One region of the Neorhizobium sp. IRS_2294 genome, then DNA from elsewhere that is predicted to be linked to it. Evidence: riboswitches for the same ligand, from Rfam matches in the RefSeq annotation. Region 1 holds a riboswitch; the other holds the start of a gene.
The links. A riboswitch is a leader RNA that binds a small molecule or an ion and turns the genes downstream of it on or off. The one in region 1 is predicted to bind cobalamin.
Positions count from the first base shown of each region.

Region 2: linked by a shared signal. The riboswitch ahead of ACQY1K_RS12640 (ABC transporter substrate-binding protein) and the one ahead of ACQY1K_RS16555 (CbtB domain-containing protein) in region 1 are both predicted to bind cobalamin.

Region 1 is NZ_CP191439.1:3,432,971-3,440,333, forward strand. Features, by position in the region: gene cobD (threonine-phosphate decarboxylase CobD) at 1-331, opposite strand, end outside; gene cbiB (adenosylcobinamide-phosphate synthase CbiB) at 387-1,352, shown strand; gene ACQY1K_RS16540 (cobyric acid synthase) at 1,336-2,793, opposite strand; gene cobO (cob(I)yrinic acid a,c-diamide adenosyltransferase) at 2,797-3,411, opposite strand; gene ACQY1K_RS16550 (CbtA family protein) at 3,408-4,178, opposite strand; gene ACQY1K_RS16555 (CbtB domain-containing protein) at 4,193-4,369, opposite strand; cobalamin riboswitch at 4,407-4,607, opposite strand; cobalamin riboswitch at 4,665-4,891, shown strand; gene ACQY1K_RS16560 (DUF1636 family protein) at 4,994-5,422, shown strand; gene cobW (cobalamin biosynthesis protein CobW) at 5,419-6,456, shown strand; gene cobN (cobaltochelatase subunit CobN) at 6,478-7,363, shown strand, end outside.
Region 2 is NZ_CP191439.1:2,609,023-2,616,385, reverse strand. Features, by position in the region: gene ACQY1K_RS12650 (GcvT family protein) at 1-1,185, shown strand, start outside; gene ftsZ (cell division protein FtsZ) at 1,261-2,256, opposite strand; cobalamin riboswitch at 2,550-2,744, shown strand; gene ACQY1K_RS12640 (ABC transporter substrate-binding protein) at 2,875-3,882, shown strand; gene ACQY1K_RS12635 (FecCD family ABC transporter permease) at 3,964-4,995, shown strand; gene ACQY1K_RS12630 (ABC transporter ATP-binding protein) at 4,992-5,777, shown strand; gene ACQY1K_RS12625 (bifunctional 5,10-methylenetetrahydrofolate dehydrogenase/5,10-methenyltetrahydrofolate cyclohydrolase) at 5,784-6,644, opposite strand; gene ACQY1K_RS12620 (hypothetical protein) at 6,647-7,363, opposite strand, start outside.

The DNA of each region.
Region 1 (7,363 bases):
CCGTCTCGAGAACCTCGAAGCCCGCCATTGTCGCGGCACGCGCATGTTCCGCATAGGTGGGCGATAGAATAGCTGCCTTTCCGTCCCCTCCGACAAGGCCGGCGATGATCGGCAGCAGGATCTGCGTGCCCGGCCCAGCCGCGATATGAGCGGCTGACGGAGCCCGATACGCCTCAGCCGCCGCCGCTTTCAGCCCCTGTAGCGATGAAGGCTCCGGCAGACGTGCAAAAACATTGCCGGGGATCGGCGTATGCGGATAGGAATGCGGGTTGATGCCGGTCGATAGATCGATCCACGGCTCGGGTGCCCAAGGAAACAGCGCACGCGCCATGGCAAGGTTGCCGCCATGCTGTATCGGACTGCCCAAATCAGAGATCGCCAACGTCATGTTCCTTCTCGCATTCTTCGCACTGATCACCGAGCGCATCGTCGGCTATCCGGACTGGCTGTTCAAACGCATCGGCCATCCTGTCACCTGGATCGGCCGGCTGATATCGGCACTCGACAGTCGATGGAACCGCGAGGGCGATGATTTCGCCAGCCGCAAACGCATGGGCATTCTCGCGCTCATCGTCCTGGTCGGCTGCACCGTCGCTGCTGCACTGGCGATTGCGGCCATCCTCATGCTTTTGCCCTTGGGACCGATCCTTCTCGTTCTTGCAGCAGCCAGCCTGCCTGCCCAGAAGAGTCTTGAGACTCACGTGGAAGCCGTGGCAACCGCCTTGCGCTACAACGGGCTCGACGCCGGACGCAAGGCCGTCTCGATGATTGTCGGCCGCGATCCGGAAAAGCTCGATGACGCCGCGGTTTGCCGCGCGGCGATCGAAAGCCTGGCCGAGAATTTTTCCGATGGCGTCGTCGCCCCTGCCTTCTGGCTCGGCATCGGCGGCCTCGCCAGCGGCGCGGCCTACAAGGCTGGCAATACCGCCGACAGCATGATCGGCCACCGGTCTCCGCGTCATGAAGCGTTCGGCTGGGCTGCGGCCCGGTTCGACGACCTGATCAATCTGCCAGCGTCGCGGCTGACGGCGGCGCTGTTCGTTTTGGCCGCTGTCTTCGTCAAGGACGCCTCGCCCCGCGATGCCATACGTGCGATCCGCCGGGACGCCAAGCATCATCGTTCGCCGAATGCCGGCTGGCCGGAAGCGGCGATGGCGGGCGCGCTTGGCATCGCGCTCGCGGGCCCCCGCAGTTACGGCGGCCAGATGCTCGAAGCCCGCTACATGGGAGAGGGCAACCGGACCAACCTGAATTTCGACGATATCACCCGCGCCCTCAAGCTTGCGCGCGTGGCGGATGCGCTGCTGATCGGCCTGTTCGGCATACTGGCGCTGCTCATCTGGCAATTTTGAGCAGTCCGTCGATATCGAGATGCTGCTCCATATGCGCGGCAAGGCGATCGAGAATGGCATCGACATTCGCTTCGTAATTCAGGCCGGACACCGTACCGCCGAGACGCGACAGCCAGGCCGAACGCTGGCGATCGTCGCAAAACAATCCGTGCACATAGGTGCCGACCACCCTGCCATCCCGAGACGACGCACCTTCCGAAGTGCCGGCAATGCTCGAAAACGGACGTGAACAGTCGGCGCCGGTGGTATGACCCGTATGCATTTCGTAGCCGGCAAAGGATATCCCGTCGGAGCTGACACCCTCGACAGCCTCCAGCCGCTTTGACGCCGACAGCACGGTTTCGACATCGAGAAGCCCCAGCCCTTCCGCCGAACCGGGAGGGCCCTCCGATCCCTCCGGATCCGATATCCGTCTGCCGAGCATCTGGTACCCGCCGCACAGCCCGAGAACGCGCCCGCCGCGCCTGTAGTGAGCTGCGATATCGGTATCGAAGCCGGCCTCCCTAAGCGCAGCCAGATCCGCGATCGTCGCCTTCGAGCCGACCAGCAGCACGAGATCGCAGTCTCCAGGGATAGCCTCGCCGCGCCTGACACGGATGAGCTCGACATCCGGCTCCGCTTCCAGCGGATCGAGATCGTCGAAATTGGAAATATGCGGCAGGATCGGCACCGCGATGCGCAGTTTCGCGTCGGGCTTGCGCGCAAACGACTGGGTAAGGCCGAGCGCATCTTCTGCCGGCAGAAGTGCTGCATCGGCGAAATGCGGCAACAGTCCGATCGATTGCCAGCCGGTAAACGAACCGATCATCCGCATGCCCTCGGCAAACAAGGCGGGATCGCCGCGAAAACGGTTGACGATAAAGCCGTGGATCATGTCAGCATCCTCAGCATCGATGACGAGTTTGGTGCCGGCAAGGCTCGCAATCACGCCGCCCCGGTCGATATCGCCGATCAGAACCACCGGCACATCGGCAGCGCGGGCAAAACCCATATTGGCGATATCGTTCTGGCGAAGGTTGATTTCGGATGCGCTGCCCGCCCCTTCGACGAGGACGAGGTCTGCCCGGGCTTTGAGGATCTCGAAGCTTTCCAGCACCCGCGAAAGCAGCCTCGGCTTCAAAAGCTGGTACTCGGCCGCCTTGGCATTGCCCTCGACCCTGCCCTGCACCACCACCTGGGCGCCGACCTCGCTCTGGGGCTTCAAGAGAACCGGATTCATATGGACGCTGAGCGGCACGCCAGCCGCCCTTGCCTGCAGTGCCTGCGCCCGGCCGATTTCGCCGCCATCGGCGGTGACCGCGGCATTGTTGGACATGTTCTGCGGCTTGAAGGGCAGGACACTCAAGCCCCGCAGTGTGAAGACGCGGGCAAGCCCGGCAACGACCAGCGACTTGCCCACATCCGAGCCGGTCCCCTGAAACATGAGAGCGCGAGCCACCACCCGTCAGAACTCGATGCCGGCCTGGGCTTTGACGCCGGCCTTGAAGTGATGCTTGACCAGCGTCATCTCGGTCACCAGATCCGCCGCCTCGATCAGCGCCGGCTTGGCGTTCCGGCCGGTGACGACCACGTGCAGATCCGCCCGGCGCGCCTGTAACTGGGCGACGACCGTGTCGAGATCGAGATAATCGTAGCGCAGGGCGATATTGAGTTCGTCGAGAATGACGAGGCCGATCGTTTCGTCGGCCATTAGTTCGAGTGCCATGCCCCAGGCCTTCTCGGCAGCGGCGATGTCGCGTTTGAGATCCTGGGTTTCCCAGGTAAAGCCCTCGCCCATCGTGTGCCAGGCGACGCGGTCGCCGAACACCGCAAGCGCCGGCTGCTCGCCGGTCGACCATGCGCCCTTGATGAACTGCACGATGCCGACACGGCGGTTGTGGCCAAGCGTGCGCAAAGCCAGCCCGAAGGCCGCCGTCGATTTGCCCTTGCCGGAGCCGGTATGAACCATGAGGAGACCCTTCTCGACGGTCTTTTCCGCGACTTCGGCATCCTGAACCGCCTTGCGGTTCTCCATCTTGGCGCGGTGGCGCTGCTCGGTGGTCTGATCGATTTCCTTCAACGGACTGCAAGCTCCTTGGACGTGGTCGAAATTTCCTCACCAGCACGAAAACGCTCGCGGAGGACGCCGGAAAGCGCGCCGAGAACGGCCCAGAAGACGAGGTTCGTTGCGTAGACGGCATTGACGAACCGCGCATGCAGGTCCATCGGCACCGCGGTGTCATGGCTCGGCGGCAGCGGTGCGCCGATGATGTGCGGAGCAACGAGCAGGACGACCGCCAAAGCCGCAAGAAGGGCGGAACGGGTATAGGCAAGCAGGCCAAGGGCCAGGGCAGTGCAGACGGCTGTCGCAATCCACCAGATCTGGCGCGGGCCGAGCTCAGCGACGGGCATGCCCGGAAGTTCCGGCGGCAGACCGAGGCCGGGTGCAAGACTGACGGTGAGGAACCCGGCAATGCCGAACATCAACCCGCCGCGCCACCCGCCAAACCCGCCGAGTGCTTCGGCGATGGCGATGGCAACCAGCGCAAAACCGATTGCCGACAGAGCATTGGCCGCTGCAGTGTAGGCAAAGCGCTCGAGCCCGTCGGCCGGCGCCCATGCCTCTTCGGCGTGATCGTGCGCAGCGGAAGCCGGTGCTGCAGTGCCTGCGGCCGTATCCGGAGCTGTGCCATGGCTATGTCCAGCGCCGTTGCCGCCGGCGTGTTCATAGGTCTCCGCTGCGAGAATAAGCGGCACGACGGAAAAGCTTTGCATCACGGTCATCAGGAGCCCGGACAAAAGCCCTGCGATCACCGCCGTGAGGACGATGTTTCGAAACAGCGACATTTAAGGAATTCCTCTTAGTGGCAGGGAAAGGCCAGCGAGTGGCGCGTATCGTGAGCCGCATTGTGCACAGCCTCGATATGCGAAAAGCCGACAAAGCCGACGATGAACAGGCCGAGTATGGCTGTCATGCCAAGAGGAATGATTTTCGATGCGGAAACGCTGGCTGCACCGGCAGCAGAGTTCGTAACCATGGACGTCGTCTTTCTGCCCTCCACCCGAGGGCTTTCACTGTGCCTATCGTCTCCGGCAGGTCTCCTGGCTCGCGGATCGAACGCCTCTGACCCGCCTTCCCGGATGTCTCCAGTGGCATGTTGAGCAGAGACTTTCCGCTTACAGTTGCGGGGGCAGCCGCGGGTTTGACGTCAAGATATCGTCGCACCGCATTCCCTTCGATGAGCCCTCTCGGGCACCAAAGACGTGATCACTATAGACGGTTTCCCCAGACGGGCAATCGGCTTTGCAACATTGACACTGCCCTGCGACAAGGCTTAGGTGACTGCGATACGGTCCCTTGCCGGCAACGGTAGGGGCTAAGAGAGAATGCGGTGCGAACCCGGGATCGTCTTTAAGATTCCATGGTTCAATGCCGCGGCTGCCCCCGCAACTGTAAGCGGCGAGCCATCCTGCCACTATGGCCACTGGAGAAATCCGGGAAGGCAGGCGGATGGTGACGACCCGCGAGCCAGGAGACCTGCCGTTCGAAAACGTGCCTTTCCGGGCGGGGTGCTCCGGAAAAGCTTCTTTCACTCTGCAGGATAGGCTTGCCTTCCTGTCGTGCACCCCGATGTTATTGACTTGGGCGGTAGTGCGACACGATGGTGATTGACGAACGAAAAGACGAGCGCGACGCGGCCGCAGACGGCCTTGCCGGCGAGCCGGATGTGACGATTTTCGTCTGCACCAATTGTCGCGAGGCATCCGACAGCGAAGCGCGCCCGGGCATCGTCCTGATGGACGCCCTTCGCGAGGCTGCCGCCGGCAAGCCGCTTTCCGTCAAACCCGTCACCTGCCTTGCCAACTGCGAAAAAGGCCCAAGTGCTGCCTTCAACCATCGCTCCGGCTGGTCCTATGTCTTTGGTCATCTGTCGCTCGACACGGTCGAGGACATCTTGGTCGGCGCGATGATGCTGGCTGACGACGAGCGCGGTTTACTTCCCCTTCGCGGCCGCCCCATGTGCCTTCGCGGCAAGGGCATGACGGCCCGCATTCCACCATTCCAGCACCACGAGGACCTGCCTTCATGAGCGTTTCATTCGACCGCGTTCCCTGCACCGTGATCACCGGGTTTCTCGGTGCCGGCAAGACGACGCTGATCCGTCACCTGATCGAAAACCTCAAGGGCAAGCAGCTCGCGATCATCGTCAACGAGTTCGGCGATGTCGGCATCGATGGCGACGTGTTGAAGAGCTGCGGCATCGAAAGCTGCCCTGATGACAACATCATCGAACTTGCCAACGGCTGCATCTGCTGCACCGTCGCCGATGATTTCGTTCCGGCGATCGACCAGATCCTGGCCCGCGAACCGCGCGTGGACCACATCCTCATCGAAACCTCCGGCCTTGCCCTGCCGAAGCCTCTCGTCCAGGCCTTCCAGTGGCCGGATGTGAAGGCCCGCGTCACCGTCGATGCCGTCATTGCCGTGGTGGATGGTCTGGCGCTCGCCCAAGGCCGCGTTGCCGACGATCACGAGGCACTGGAAGCGCAGCGCAGCCAGGATAGCTCGATCGACCACGACGACCCGGTCGAGGAAGTGTTCGAGGACCAGATCGCCTGCGCCGACATGATCGTGCTGACCAAGACCGACCTTCTCGACCAGGCGTCGCTTGCCGCCGCCAAGGGCCGCGTCCAGGCGCATCTGCCGCGGGCCGTCAAGATCGTGCCCGCCGCAAACGGCGCCGTTGATCCGAGCGTACTGATCGGTCTCGGCCTTGCCGTCGAGGATGATATCGAAAACCGCAAGACCCATCATGACGACGAGCTTGACCACGATCACGACGATTTCGACAGTTTCGTCATCGATATTCCAGCCGTTGCCGATGCGGACGAACTCGCTGCCCGCATTTCGGCCACAGCGGAGGCGGAAAACGTGTTGCGCATCAAGGGTTTTGTCGACGTTGCGAACAAGCCGATGCGCCTTCAGGTGCAGGCGGTCGGTTCGCGCGTGAACCATTATTTCGACCGCGCCTGGGGTGCAGGCGAGACCCGACAGAGCCGCCTCGTCGTGATCGGCGAAAAGGGCATGGACCGTGCGGCGATCGAAAAGATGCTGGCGGCGTAAGAGGGTTTTAGAAGGAAAAGGATGCATATTCTCGCCACCACCTCGTCGTCGCTCGACGACCTGATCGAGCCGGTCGACCTCAACCAGTCGCCGGCAGATGTGGTGGTGCTGTCTTTTTCCGGCAGCGACCTGAACGGCATTGCAGCGGGTTGGAGCGATGGCAAGGCGAGCCTCTGCCTCACCAATATCTCCGACCTGCGCCATCCGATGTCCGTCGACCTGTGGCTCGAAAAGACCGCAGCCCATGCGCGCTTTATCCTCGTACGCATTCTCGGCGGCTATGATCGCTGGGCCTACGGCGCCGATCAGCTGTCGCGGCTGGCGAAGCGCAAGAAGATCCCGCTCGCGATGCTGCCGGGCGAATGCAGCATCAGCGACGACCGCCTGGCCGCTGCCTCCACCGTGCCCGATGCGACGCTGATGGACGTTCTCGCCTTCTTCCGCGAAGGCGGGCCGGACAATATGCAGCTTCTGGCGCGCCGGCTGGATGCGCTGGCAAGCGGCGATACGCAAAGCTTGCAGACCGCGACGCCGATGCCGAAGCGGGGCTTCTACAAGCCCGGCCACGGCATCTCGACCGCCGATGAGCTTACTGCTGGTTTCCCGCCCGATGCGCAGCGGCTGCCGATCCTGTTCTATCGCTCCACGTTGCTTGCCAATGATGCGGCACCGATCAACGCGATGTATGAGGCACTGGCTGCCCGCGGCTTCGCACCGATGCCGATGTTCGTCGGCGGCTTGAAGGATACAGAAACCATCGGCTTTGTCGAACAGGCGATCGCAGAGCTCGATCCGGCCGCCATTCTCACCACGACCGCCTTTGCAAGTGCGACTTACGACAACGGCGACACGATTTTCGACCGCTCAGGGATTCCCGTATTCCAGCTGGTCACCGCAACGACACGAC
Region 2 (7,363 bases), 820 kb from region 1:
TGGGAGCGTGCCCACGGCTACGCGGCCAACGAGCATCTGCTGGAGAAATACGGCGACCGGGTGCCGACGCGCGAAAACGAGTGGGACAGCCGCCACTTCTGGCGCGTGTCGAACGCCGAGCATCTGGCGATGAGCGAGGATTGCGGCATCGTCAACCTCTCGCATTTCCACATGGTCGATATCGAGGGGCCCGACCATGTCGAGCTCTTGGAATACTTGTGCGCGGCCAAGATCGGCGGCGACGGCAATATCGGCAAGGGCATCTACACCCACTTCCTCGACGACGAGGGCATGGTGCGGGCCGATTTCACCGTCTTCCGCCTGGCTGATCGCGGCCGTCTCGTCAACGGCGCCGATGCCGGGCCGCGGGACCTGCTCTACATGAAGCGTGTCGCGCAGGATCGTGGCCTCAACGTCACCATTACCGATGTCTCGGAAAAGTTCATCACCATCGGCATCTGGGGCCCGAACGCTCGCGAAAACCTCAAGAAGGTCGTGGCCGACCCTGAAGGTCTCGATGTCGAGAACTTCGCCTTCGCCGCGATCAAGCCGATCGAGATCGCCGGCAAGCATGTCACGGCGTTCCGCATCTCCTATGTGGGCGAGCAGGGCTGGGAACTGCATATGAAATACGAGGACGGCGTTGCCGTCTGGGATGCGCTGCGTGCCACCGGCGTGATGGCCTTCGGCGTCGAGACCTATGCCAACTCACGCCGCATGGAAAAGAGCCTGCGCCTGCAGAACGGCGATCTCCTGACCCAGTACAACCTGATCGAAGCGGATCTTGCCCGTCCAAAGGTCAAGGAAGCCGATTTTTGCGGCAAGGCGAAGCATCTCGAATACAAGGCCCGCGACCATCAGCCGGCGATGCTCTGCACGCTCGTGATGACCGACAATGTCGATGCGTCCGGTGTCGCCCGCTATCCGGTCGGCTCGCTGCCGGTCATGGATCCGGACACGGGCGAGGTTCTGATCGATGAACTCGGACGGCGTTCCTATACGACGTCGATCGCCTACGGCCCGACGATCGGCAAGAATATCGCGCTCGCCTATCTGCCCTGGTCGCATTGCCAGGTCGGCCGGAAACTGACGGTGGATTATTTCAACGAGGCCTTCCCGGTGGAAGTCGCAGCGGTCGGTTACAAGCCGCTCTACGACCCTGAAAATCTCAAGCCGAGAAGCTGACCGGCTTCGGGTCTGACAAACAAAAAACGCTCCGCGGATGTCCACGGAGCGTTTTTTTATTGGCTGAGACTGATCTTAGTACTGCGCAGTCGGGGACGAAGAGCCCTGCTGGTTGCCGTTGAGGCCGGTTGCGACGACCGACACGCGGAACTTGCCGTCGAGGTTCTTGTCGAAGATCGCGCCGACGACGATGTCGGCCTCGGCTTCGACTTCGTCACGGATGCGGCTCGCAGCTTCATCGACTTCGAACAGTGTCATGTCGGTACCGCCTGAGATCGAGATGAGCACGCCCTTGGCGCCCTTCATCGAGATGTCGTCGAGCAGCGGATTGGCGATGGCGGCTTCGGCGGCGATCAGCGCGCGGCCATCGCCGGAAGCTTCGCCGGTTCCCATCATCGCACGACCCATGCCCTTCATCACCGATTTCACGTCGGCGAAGTCGAGGTTGATCAGGCCTTCCTTGACAATCAGGTCGGTGATGCAGCTGACGCCGGAAAACAGCACGCGGTCCGCGATCATGAACGCGTCGGCAAAGCTGGTCTTGGCGTCGGCAATGCGAAACAGGTTCTGGTTCGGAATGACGATGACCGTATCGGCGGCTTCACGCAGGGCTTCGATACCCTCGTTGGCCGTCTTCATGCGGCGGTGTCCTTCGAACGAGAAGGGTTTTGTGACAACCGCGACCGTCAGGATGCCGGCAGAGCGTGCTGCGCGTGCAATCGCGGGGGCCGCACCCGTTCCGGTGCCGCCGCCCATGCCGGCGGTGACGAAACACATGTGCGAGCCGGCGAGATGATCCATGATCTCGTCGATCGATTCTTCAGCCGCCGCGCGGCCGATATCCGGCAGCGATCCCGCACCGAGACCTTCGGTCACCTGCGCACCCAGCTGAATGCGGCGCGACGCCTTGGATGTCGCCAGAACCTGGGCATCCGTATTGGCGGCGATGAATTCCACGCCGTGGAGATTTTCCGTGATCATGTTGTTGATCGCGTTACCGCCACCGCCTCCGACACCGATCACGGTTATCTGCGGTTTCAATTCGGTCAAGCCGCTCTTAATATCCGTCATCTTCGTCTCCTTCAGCTCCTTCCGGTCGTCCCATACCAGAAGGACGGCGAATCGCCCCGCAGGCTATCTGTCCGCAAGGTCATAGACCAGAGCGCTGTCAGGCCAAAGAGGCAGGAGTAGGGTGAGGGCGATGTCATCGCGATTTAATGTACAGCATCCCTGAATTGAGCGCCTCACAAAGGTCGCGACCAATCCAAAATAGACCGTTGCGTAAATTGGTATGTTATACTATTACACTCTGCAACGGCAGAGATCGCGCGGGGATCGCTCTGGACAAGCACCGGCGTGTTCCCTATCAGTTGGGGCGCTACGGTTCTGCAATCGCAGATGAAAAGGGAATGCGGTGAGGCTTTCGGGCCAAGTCCGCGACTGCCCTCGCAACTGTAAGCGGCGAGCCAGCCATCGATACCACTGATCATCCGATCGGGAAGGCGATGGAAGGCGTTCGAGCCGCAAGTCAGGAGACCTGCCGTGGCATGGACAACCAACACCGGACGAGGGGTTCCGGCAGGGAGATGATTATGTCGCAAGCAATGCGCTCGTGCGCCATGTCGACGTCGAGCCGCGATGCGGCTTCAGGTCGTCCTGCCCTTTTTTCCGATCATTAAAGGACAGGACATGAAATCAGGGCTTATCGCCGCCTTAGTTGCGGCACTTCCCACATTGGCGTTTGCAGCACCGACCAGCTACCCGCTGACGATCGAGAATTGCGGTCGCCCCGTCACGTTCGACAAGGCGCCCGAGAAGATCGTCTCGATCGGGCAGGGCATGACCGAAGTGCTTTATTCGCTCGGGTTGGCCGAGAAGGTGGCGGGCACTGCCGTCTGGGTCGGGCCGGTGCTTACGCCCTATGCCGGGGTGGACGCGAAGATAAAACGGCTTGCCGACAACGACCCGAGCTTTGAATCGGTCGTCAGTCTCGAACCGGATCTGGTCGCTGCCGAGTTCGAGTGGCATGTTGGGCCTATGGGATCGGTCGGCAAGCGCGAGCAGTTTTCCGATCTCGGCATCAACACCTATGTCTCGCCCGCCGATTGCGTCGCGAAGACCAATGCCGATGGCGGTGACGGCGTTCGCAACGAACTGTTCAAGATGGACCTGATCTACCGCGAGATTTCAGAGCTCTCGAAGATCTTCGATGTCGAGGACAAGGGCACCGCTCTGATCGCAGACCTGAAACAGCGCGAAGCCGCAGCCGTCGCATCGATCAAGGGCGCGGAGATCAAGAACCTGCCGATCGTCTTCTGGTATTCCAGCAAGGAAACCAAGGGCGATGCCTTTATAGCCGGCAAGAACAGCGCACCGGCTTATATCCTTGAGACGATCGGCGCCCGCAATGTGGTGACGACGGAAGAAGAATGGCCGCTGGTCGGCTGGGAAACGATCGCTGAGGCCAACCCCTCCGTCATCGTCGTCGCAACGATGGACCGTCGCCGCTATGCCGCCGACGATCCGGCCGTGAAGATCAAATTTCTGGAGACCGATCCCGTCGTCAGCCAGCTGGACGCGGTCAAGAACAGACGTTTCGTGCTGATGGATGCCCAGTCGATGAACCCGACGATCCGCACGATCGAGGGCATCGAGACGCTCGCCCGGGGCATCCAGTCCTTTGGCCTCGCGAATTAAGGTGCGGCAGGTGATCACGCATTCCGCTCGTTCCGCCTTCGTCGATATGGCGGGTGCGCTCGACCAGTTCAGGCATCTCCCGTGAGGCGATCCCGTATCGGACGCTGGGCGCTGGGTGCCGCGGGCGTGTTCCTGGTGCTCTCAGCGCTTCTCGTCGCCATCGTTGCCGGGGTGGCGATCGGTGAGATGACCATTCCCATGGAGACGACGATTGCGGCGGTGACGAACCGGCTCGGCTTTACGGCCGTGGCCTTGCCGCGCATCCAGGAAGCGGTGATCTGGGATTATCGCCTGTCGCGGTCGCTGGTCGCGGCATTCTGCGGCGCCGGACTGGCGCTGTCGGGGGCGATCCTGCAGTCGCTCCTGCGGAACTCGCTTGCCGAACCCTATGTTCTCGGCATTTCGGCCGGAGCCTCGACGGGTGCTGTCAGCGTCATGCTGCTTGGGTTTGGGGCGGGCGCAATCTCGCTTTCCGCCGGAGCTTTTGCCGGCGCGCTGATCGCCTTTATCTTCGTGGTGATGCTGTCGAGCGGACGCCAGACGGCGGACCGGACAATTCTTGCGGGCGTTGCCGCCTCGCAATTGTTCAATGCGCTCACCTCCTACATTGTCTCGACGTCTGCCAATGCCGAACAGGCGCGCAGCGTGATGTTCTGGCTGCTCGGCAGCCTTGCCGGCGTCCGCTGGCCGGAGGTGACGCTCGCCGCATCGGTCGTGACGGTCGGGCTCATCGTCTGCATCTGGCATGCGCGGGCGCTCGATGCGTTTACCTTCGGCGAGGATGCGGCGCGTTCGCTCGGCATCGCGGTCCGGCGGGTCCGCGTGGTGCTGCTGCTTGTCACGGCGCTGATGACGGCGACGATCGTCAGCATGGTGGGTGCGATCGGCTTTGTCGGTCTCGTCATTCCGCATGCGGCACGGTTTATCGTCGGTCCCGGCCACATCCGGCTTCTGCCTGCCTGTGCGCTGATTGGAGCGCTTTTCATGGTGCTCGCCGATATCGTGTCGCGCATCGTCATCGCACCGCAGATCCTGCCGATCGGGGTGGTGACGGCGCTGGTCGGCGTTCCCTTCTTCTGCGTCATTCTCTACCGGGCGAGGAGGGTCGCATGACAACCGATACCGTCTCCGCCCCGGTCTTGGCCGCCAGTGCGGTCCGCTGGCTCGCCGGGCGCAAGGTGATCGTCGATGGCGTCACGGTTTCGGTCGATGAGGGCCGGACGCTCGGGTTGATCGGACCCAATGGTTCCGGCAAGTCGTCGCTGATCCGTCTGCTCGCCGGTCTGAGGCCACCCGCCGCCGGCAATGTCACGCTGGATGGCAAGCCGATGAGCGGTTTCGGACGGCGCGAGCTCGCGCGCCGGGTTTCGGTGGTCGAACAGCATTCCGCAACCGAGGCGAATGTCACGGTTATCGACGTGGTCCGGCTTGGACGCACGCCATACCGGTCGGCGCTGTCGCCATGGACGCAAGAGGACGACCGGATCGTGACCGAAGCCTTGGTGCGCGTCGGGCTGGATGATCGCCGCGAGCAGTTCTGGCATACGCTGTCGGGGGGAGAGCGTCAGCGCGTGCAGCTGGCCCGAGCGCTGGCGCAATCGCCGTCGGTGCTGATCCTCGATGAACCCACCAACCATCTCGACATCCAGCACCAGATCGACATCCTCCGGCTGGTCTCGGAGCTGCCGCTGACGACGGTCGTCGCGATCCACGATCTCAACCTCGCCGCCCGGTTCTGCGATGTGATCGCCGTGCTTTCGGCGGGACGGCTGGTCGCCTGCGGTTCGCCGGTCGAAATTCTGACCGAGAAGATGATCGCCGACGTGTTCGGCGTTGAAGCCCATGTTTCGACCTCGCCGCATCACGGCCGGCTGCATATCCAGTTCCTGATGTGAACCGGTCTAGGCGGCGGCGATCTGTAGCAGGTTGCGCAGCAGCATCGCACGGGTGAGCGCGCCGACCGAACCCTGCGGCGGCGTTACCCAGCCTGCGACCTCAGCGACATCGGCTGCCACGTCCGAGACCATCGATCCATCTGCGCCGTAGCTGATGCCGACGCCGACGACGGCGGCACCGGGCTTGACCATGTCTGCAGTGACGAAACCGGGCTGGCCGAGGGCGGCGATGACGATGTCGGCGCGCCTGATGTCCTCGGCGATATCCCGAGAGCCGCTATGTAGAAGCGTCACCGTCGCATCGATTCCCTTGGCCGACAAAAGCACGGTAAGCGGTCGCCCGACGAGCTGGCCGCGGCCGATGATGGCGACCCCCCGGCCGGCGAGCGGAACGGCATTGTCCTGCAAAAGCGCAAGGATCGCGGCCGGGGTGCAGGGCAGGAGGCCCGGCTTTCCCGCCAGGAGCAACCCGAGATTTTGCGGATGCAGGCCATCGATATCCTTGGCCGGCGACACGGCGGTCATCACCTTCGTCTCGTCGATGTCAGGCGGCAGCGGCAGTTGCACCATCTGCCCGTGAATGGCGGGGTCGGCATTGACGGCGGCAATCCGTTCGAGCAGGGCTTCGGTGGTCGTATCCGAGGGCAGGCGCAGGTCGATGGCCTCGATACCGACCTCGACGCAGTCTGCATGTTTTCGGCCGATATAGGTGGCGCTGGCCGGATCGTCTCCCACCAGCACCGTCACCATCTTCGGCGCAATGCCGCGCGCGCGGAGACCGGCAACCTGCGCTGCCATCTCGCGCCTCAGCCGGGCGGCGAGAGCTTCGCCGTCCAGCAGTGTTGCGGTCGTTCTCGGCAGGGTCACGCTCATTTCAGCCCGATCGAGGGATCGATGAAGCGGTTGGTGACGACCTGATCCGGCTTCACATCCGGGTCGGCGCGCTCGTCGAAACGCGGCTTGACCAGTTTGAGCATCTCGGCGACGCGGTCCATGTCGAAATCGCCGATCGTCGCGTTGGGGCCGTTGCCGATAATGCCGGTGTCGACCATCGTCTTTGCGGCATAGGCCATCAGCTCCGGCGCGGTCTTCCACCAGCTGGCAGCGTGACCGGCAGCGTTGAAGTCGACGATCACCTTGTTTGCCTCGGCCGGATCCCTGGCATAGTCGGCAGTTGCTTGCTGCAGAAGCGGGACGAGCTTTGCGAGGCACGGTGCAAGCTCTTCCATTCTAGCCGTCGCGACGGAGAGCATGCCGGTGTAGTTGCGATAGCCGAGGTCGTTCATGTTGAGGTAGCCGATCGGCTTGCCCCAGTTGTTGCCGTGCTCGAACTTGTAGACTTCGCTGGTGACAAAACCCTGGTTCAGCCATGTGCCGTTGTTGGTGACGAAATTCTCGCCGTCACCGCGATAGCCCTCGACGAACACGTCTGCGGGAATGCCCTGCTCGACGAGGTAGAGGCCGAAGGTGCGCTTGGTGGTCGAGACGTAGATCTTGCCCTTGCCGCTCTCTGCAAAGGTCTTGAGATCGGCGATCGACTTGAAGCCGTCAGGGTAGGTGGCCTTGTCCCACAGGAGAACAGTCGG